DNA from 2 places in the Nocardioides salsibiostraticola genome. Region 1 is predicted to be linked to the other one. Evidence: predicted binding sites of a transcription regulator. Region 1 holds the regulator's gene; the other holds the start of a gene.
The links. Region 1 encodes HrcA, which represses chaperone genes, less so after heat shock. Its sites were predicted from a motif close to TTGGCACTCGNNNNNNNCGAGTGCCAA; they were not measured.
Positions count from the first base shown of each region.

Region 2: a site for HrcA is predicted at 1,711-1,737, ahead of groL (chaperonin GroEL). Genes of this name have one in related genera too.

Region 1 is NZ_BAAGQD010000014.1:581,761-585,175, reverse strand. Features, by position in the region: gene ACYVLV_RS10165 (16S rRNA (uracil(1498)-N(3))-methyltransferase) at 1-73, opposite strand, end outside; gene dnaJ (molecular chaperone DnaJ) at 96-1,280, opposite strand; gene hrcA (heat-inducible transcriptional repressor HrcA) at 1,351-2,382, opposite strand; gene ACYVLV_RS10150 (MBL fold metallo-hydrolase) at 2,575-3,415, shown strand, end outside.
Region 2 is NZ_BAAGQD010000027.1:224,062-227,476, reverse strand. Features, by position in the region: gene groL (chaperonin GroEL) at 1-1,549, opposite strand, end outside; gene ACYVLV_RS18875 (hypothetical protein) at 1,836-2,702, opposite strand; gene ACYVLV_RS18870 (YciI family protein) at 2,841-3,185, shown strand; gene ACYVLV_RS18865 (RNA polymerase sigma factor) at 3,223-3,415, shown strand, end outside.

The DNA.
Region 1 (3,415 bases):
CGCCCTCGACCGCGACCGTGGACCCGGGTCGCACCCCGTCCAGGGAGTCGACCAGGTGCATCGGGAGGGTCACAGCCGGCGCCTCGACGCGATCATCAGTGCTGGAAGGCGTCGCGCAACCGGCCGAAGACGGACTTGTTGGCCGTCACCTTGCCGGTCGGCTGCTCCTCGTGGCGCAGGCCCGAGAGTTCGCGCATCAGTTCTTCCTGCCGCGCATCCAACTTGGTCGGGGTCTCCACTCCGATCGTCACGATCAGGTCGCCGCGACCTCCGCGCAGTCCCGGCACTCCGCGTCCGCGCAGGACCTGGTCGGTTCCGGATTGGGTCCCGGGGGTGATCTCGAGCTCGTAGTCCGTCTCGAGACCGGACTCGGGTTCGTCCGAACCCGTGACCACATCGGCCTCGAGGAGCGGCAGCGTCAGGGTGGTGCCCAGGGCTGCAGCGGTCATCGGCACCGACACGCTGCAGTGCAGGTCGTTGCCGTGACGGGTGAAGGTGGGGTGGTTGGCGACGTGGATCTCGACGTACAGGTCACCGGCCGGGCCGCCACCGGGGCCGACCTCGCCCTGCTCGGAGAGCTGGACCCGGGTGCCGGTGTCGACACCGGCAGGGATCTTCACCGTCAGGGTCCGGCGCGAACGGACACGGCCGTCGCCGGAGCACTCGCGACACGGCTCGGGGATGATCGAGCCGAATCCCCGGCAGGCCGCGCAAGGACGCAGGGTGCGGATCTCGCCCAGGAACGAGCGCTGGACGTGGGCGACCTCGCCCTGGCCGCGGCAGGTCTCACACGGCTTCGGGGTCGAGCCGGCGGCCGCACCACTGCCGGTGCACACGGTGCACATGACCGCGGTGTCGACCTTGAGATCGTGGGCCGCTCCGAAGGCCGCCTCGGCGAGGTCGATCTCGAGACGGATCAGCGCGTCCTGACCCCGGCGGACCCTCGAGCGTGGGCCGCGGCCTCCGCCACCACCGCCGCCACCGGCTCCGGGCTGGCCGCCGAAGAAGGCGTCCATGATGTCGGTGAAAGAGAATCCGGCACCCTGACCGAAGTCCTGGCCACCCCCGAACGGGTTACCGCCGCGGTCGTAGGAGGAGCGCTTCTGCGGGTCGGAGAGGACCTCGTAGGCGGCGGTCACCGCCTTGAACTTGTCCTGGCTGGCGGGGTCCGGGTTCACGTCCGGGTGCAGCTGGCGCGCCAGTTTGCGATAGGCCTTCTTGATCGTGTCGGCGTCTGCGGCTTGGTCGACACCAAGCAGGTCGTAGAGGTCGGAGCTCAACGTAAATTCCTTCTGGCTTCGGCGGGGCGGGGGTCAGGTGGTCGGGGGATGCATGCTCGCGGGGACACGGTCAACCCTCGTCGAGGATGCGAGAGACGTAGCGGGCCACGGCACGGACCGAGGCCATCGTCCCGGGGTAGTCCATGCGGGTGGGGCCGACGACGCCCAAGGTGGCCAGGGCGTCGTCGTTGGGTCCGTAGCCGGTGGTGACGACGCTGGTCGAAGCGAGCTCCTCATAGGGGCCCTCGGCTCCGATCCGGACCGTCACCATGCCACCACCGGTTGCCTCGCCCAGCAGACGCAGGAGGACGACGTGCTCCTCCAGAGCCTCCAGCAGCGGGCGTACGGCGGAGTCGAAGCTGTCGCCGTACCGGGCCAGGTTGCTCGCCCCACCGACCGCCATCCGCTCATCACTGCGGTGATCGCTCATCGCCTCGACGAGCACCTCCGCCACAGCGGTCGTTATCGAGGGGGTGGGAGACGCGTGTGGCTCGAAGGTTGCGATCAGGTCGCGCAGGGCGGTGACCGCGTCGGCGATGATCTCGCCGGTGGCGGTCAGGTTGATCCGGGACCGCAGCACGGCCAGATCGTCGTCGGCGATCGGCGCGGCGAGTTCGAGGATCCGCTGCTCGACCCGACCCGTCGACAGGATCAGGACGATCAACAGTCGATCCGGGGCCAGGGCCACCATCTCGATGTGCCGCACCGTGGAGCGCGACAGGGTGGGGTACTGCACGACGGCGACCTGGCGGGTCAGTTGCGAGAGCACCCGCACGGAACGTTGCACGACATCGTCGAGATCGACCGCACCGTCCAGGAAGGTGGAGATCGCCTTCTTTTCCGCGCTGCTCATCGGTTTGACGGTGGTGAGCCGGTCCACGAACAGGCGGTAGCCCTTGTCGGTGGGGACGCGACCGGCGCTGGTGTGGGGCTGGGTGATGTACCCCTCCTCCTCGAGCGCGGACATGTCGTTGCGCACCGTGGCCGGGGAGACCCCCAGCCGGTGACGCTCCACCAGAGCGCGGCTACCGACCGGCTCCTCGGTGGCGACGTAGTCCTCGACGATGGCACGGAGGACCGACAGTCGACGTTCTTCCTGCATGCGGTTCCTCCGTTTCATCACCGGGCCGGGTTTGGCACTCGTCTGGATCGAGTGCCAACCCTACCGGCGAACAGGTCGCGACTCGACTCTGCGCGAGTGCGAGAACCCTCACGGAGCCATCCGGCCGGCTCTCGGCCCGCTTGCCCGCCGGCCCGTCGGCAACCGGCACCATCACCCCCGTAGCCTGCGGTGGTGCCGTTCTCCGAAGTCGCTGACCGAGTATGGATCGCCCGCTATGACTGGTTCGACGTCAACGTCTGCGTGGTGGGCGGCGAGACGGGGCTGGTGGTGGTCGACACCAACGCCTCGTCGGAGGCCGCCGCCGAGGTCCTTGCCGACCTGCGCTCCCTGAGGCAGGGGCCGGTCACCGCAGTGATCAACACCCACGAGCACTTCGACCACACCTTCGGCAACGCGGCCTTCCGGGCGGCGTACGACGCGGTGCCCATCCACGCCCACGAGGTCGCCGCCGAGCAGACCCTGGCCGCGGGCGAACGGATCAAGGGTGAGTACGCCGCCGGCGAGGACCCCCACCGCGAAGCCGTCCTGGCCACCGAGATCGTGGCCGCCGACCACACCTTCTCCTCGGTCTCCGTGATCGACCTCGGGGACCGGGTCCTGGAACTGATCCACCCCGGTCGCGGGCACACCGCCGGCGACCTGGTCGTCCGGGTCCCCGACGCCGACGTTCTCCTCGCTGGCGACCTGATCGAAGAGTCCGCAGCCCGGGACGCGACTCCGGGGTTCGGTGCCGACTGCTTTCCGCTCGAGTGGCCACTCGCGCTCGACATCGTCCTGGGTCTGACCGGCCAGTCGACGGTGGTCGTCCCGGGTCACGGGTCAACCGTCGACCGTGAGTTCGTCGAGATCCAACGCAACAACATCGGCATCGTCGCCGAAACCATCCGCGATCTCGCCACGCGCGGTGTCCCCGTCTCCCAGGCCCTCGAAGCCGCCGAATGGCCCTTCCCCGAAGCCCACCTGGTCGACGCCGTACGCCGCGGCTACGAGCACCTTCCCCGCAGCCAGAAGC
Region 2 (3,415 bases), on a different contig from region 1:
ACTCGGTGGTGAGGAACAACGCGGCGATCGAGGCGGCGTTCTGCAGAGCAGAGCGGGTCACCTTGGCCGGGTCGATGATGCCCTCGGCGATCATGTCGACGTAGTCGCCGGTCGCGGCGTTGAGGCCGTGACCGGGGGTCAGGTTGCGCACCTTCTCCGACACGACGCCGCCCTCGAGGCCGGCGTTGATCGCGATCTGCTTCAGCGGGGCCTCGGTGGCGTAGCGGACGATGTTCGCGCCCGTAGCCTCGTCCCCGGTGAGCTCGAGCTTGGCGAAGGCCGCGTCAGCAGCCTGCACGAGCGCCACGCCGCCACCGGCGACGATGCCCTCTTCGACGGCCGCCTTCGCGTTGCGAACGGCGTCCTCGATGCGGTGCTTGCGCTCCTTCAGCTCGACCTCGGTGGCCGCGCCGACCTTGATGACCGCAACGCCGCCGGCCAGCTTGGCCAGGCGCTCCTGCAGCTTCTCGCGGTCGTAGTCGGAGTCGGACTTCTCGATCTCGGCGCGGATCTGGTTGACCCGTCCCTCGATCTGACCGGCATCGCCGGCACCTTCGACGATGGTGGTCTCGTCCTTGGTGATGACGACCTTGCGGGCCTGACCGAGCAGCTCGATGCCCGCGGTCTCCAGCTTGAGGCCGACCTCTTCGGAGATGACCTGGCCACCGGTCAGGATCGCGATGTCCTGCAGCATGGCCTTGCGACGGTCACCGAAGCCGGGTGCCTTGACGGCCACAGACTTGAAGGTGCCACGGATCTTGTTCACGACCAGGGTCGAGAGGGCTTCGCCGTCGACGTCCTCGGAGATGATCATCAGGGGCTTGCCGGACTGCATGACCTTCTCCAGGAGGGGCAGCAGGTCCTTGACGTTGCTGACCTTGGAGTTGGCGATCAGGACGTAGGGGTCCTCGAGCACGGTCTCCATGCGCTCGGGGTCGGTGACGAAGTACGCCGAGATGTAGCCCTTGTCGAAGCGCATCCCCTCGGTCAGCTCGAGGTCCAGCCCGAAGGTGTTGGACTCCTCGACCGTGATGACGCCTTCCTTGCCGACCTTGTCCATCGCCTCGGCGATGATCTCGCCGACGGTGGAGTCAGCAGCCGAGATCGAGGCGGTAGCAGCGATCTGCTCCTTGGTCTCGATGTCGATGGCCATGTTGGAGAGCTGCTCCGAGACGGCCTCGACGGCCTGCTCGATGCCGCGCTTGAGACCCATCGGGTTCGCGCCGGCCGCGACGTTGCGCAGACCCTCGCGGACCATGGCCTGGGCCAGAACGGTCGCCGTGGTCGTGCCGTCTCCGGCGACGTCGTCGGTCTTCTTGGCGACCTCCTTGACCAGCTCGGCGCCGATCTTCTCGTAGGGGTCCTCGAGCTCGATCTCCTTGGCGATGGACACACCATCGTTGGTGATCGTGGGGGCACCCCACTTCTTCTCGAGAACGACGTTGCGGCCCTTGGGCCCGAGGGTGACCTTGACGGCGTCGGCGAGCGTGTTCATGCCACGCTCGAGACCGCGCCGGGCCTCCTCATTGAAGGCAATAAGCTTTGACATAACTCCTGCGATCTCCTCGCTGGAAGAGTGTGGACGATCCAGTTCGCTGCCCGCGACGGACGACCAGGCCGACCCGACGTTCCCTTCACGTCGACGCTGCTGATCTCAACTCCCCGGATCGGGGTGGTGGCACTCTCATGCTGAGAGTGCCAACTCAAGTTTTAGCACTCGGCAGGGTCGAGTGCAAACGCCAGCCCCCGTCATCTCGCGAGTCGGCGCTAGTTTTCGAAGTAGCGCCGACTGGAGCCTCTACGAGCGTCAAGTTGCGCCGACTCGGCGGTGGGTACTACTCGTCGGGGTGGCCGAAGCGATCGCGCAGCACGTTGCGCTTGTTGCTGCCCTCGTCGTTGACGCCCTTCTCGATGATCACCAGGTTGTGGAAACAGTGCACGGCGACCACGTGTCGGTCGGAGTACGACGGGGCGTAGTCCTCGTCGAGGAACTCCTCGTGGTTGAGCCCGTCGATCAACTGTCGGACCAGCCACATCGTCGTACCCTCCGCGTCTCGATCGATCTGGCCGCCCCACTCGGGCCAGTACGACGTCTGGGTGTCCTCGATGGCGTAGACCGCCCCGTCGGGCAGCAGCGGGAACAACATCGCGAAGGTGGCGATGATGTCGGCGGGGACGTGGCTGCCGTCGTCGATGACGACCATCGGGGCACCTTCGTCCTCGATGATCTGGTGCAGCACCGACTCGTCGGTCTGCGAGCCGATCACCGTGCGCACCCGGGGCTCGTCCACGAAGGACTTGTCCTCGATGTCGAGCCCGATGATCTGGGCCTGCGGGAAGAACCACTTCCACATCCGCAGGGAGCCGCCACCCTTCTGGTAGCGGTCGTAACCGCCGACGCCGATCTCCAGCACGGTGATCGCCTCACGCCGCAGGTGCCTGAAGTAGCGCTGGTAGTGCGGGGTGTAGAAGTGCGTCCCGTGCTTGTCGGTGCGGAACTCCGTCGCGAGTTCGGTCAGGTTCATCTGCCGCAGACGCCGTCGCTCCTTCTGCCCCTTGGTGAGGTACGTCTGATCCTGGGCGCCCTTGGACAGTCCCCCACCCCCTTTGTTGCCACCCTTCTTGCCACTCTGCTTGGCGGGTGACTCCTCCGCTGCGGCAGGGGGTGCTGACTTCTCGGGCTTACGTCCAGGCGATCTCACGGGGACACCTTAGGAGGTCGACGACCGGCTCAGCGCACACGTTCAACGAAGTTTCCTCGAGATCGCTGTCGAAATGCCCTCCCCTCAGCCGTCATCGAGGTGTCAGACTCAGTCACCTCCTCACAGTTTGGGCCCGCTATGACGTCCTACCTTCTTCTCATCCACGGCGACGAATCCGCCTACGACACCATGACCGAAGACGCGCTGAACCATCTGATGGGCAAGCACGGAGAGTTCACCGAGGCGCTGACCAGCCGCGGGCACTCGATCGTCGCGGCCGCCGAACTCACCTCCGCGAAGGAAGCCACCGTCTTCCGCGGCCCGCAGTCGATCACCGAGGGTCCGTACGCCGAGACCGCAGAACAGATCGGCGGGTTCTACTTCGTGGAGACCGACAACCGTCAGGACTTCCTCGAGTGCGCGCGCATCCTCGCCGAGGTGCACCCCGACCTCGAGATCCGGGCCGGCGCCGAGCACGGCTGAGGCCGCGCCTCCAGACAAGCCAGACACATTGGACACGTTGGATGCGCTCGAGACGACCTGTCGCGACGAGTGGGGCCGGTTGCTGGCCCTGCTCGTTGCGCAGTACCGGCGCCTGGACCTCGCCGAGGATGCCCTCGGCGACGCCTTCGAGGCCGCTGCCCGGCGCTGGCCGGTGGACGGCGTACCCGACAACCAGCCGGCGTGGTTGCTCACCGCTGCCCGTCGGCGGG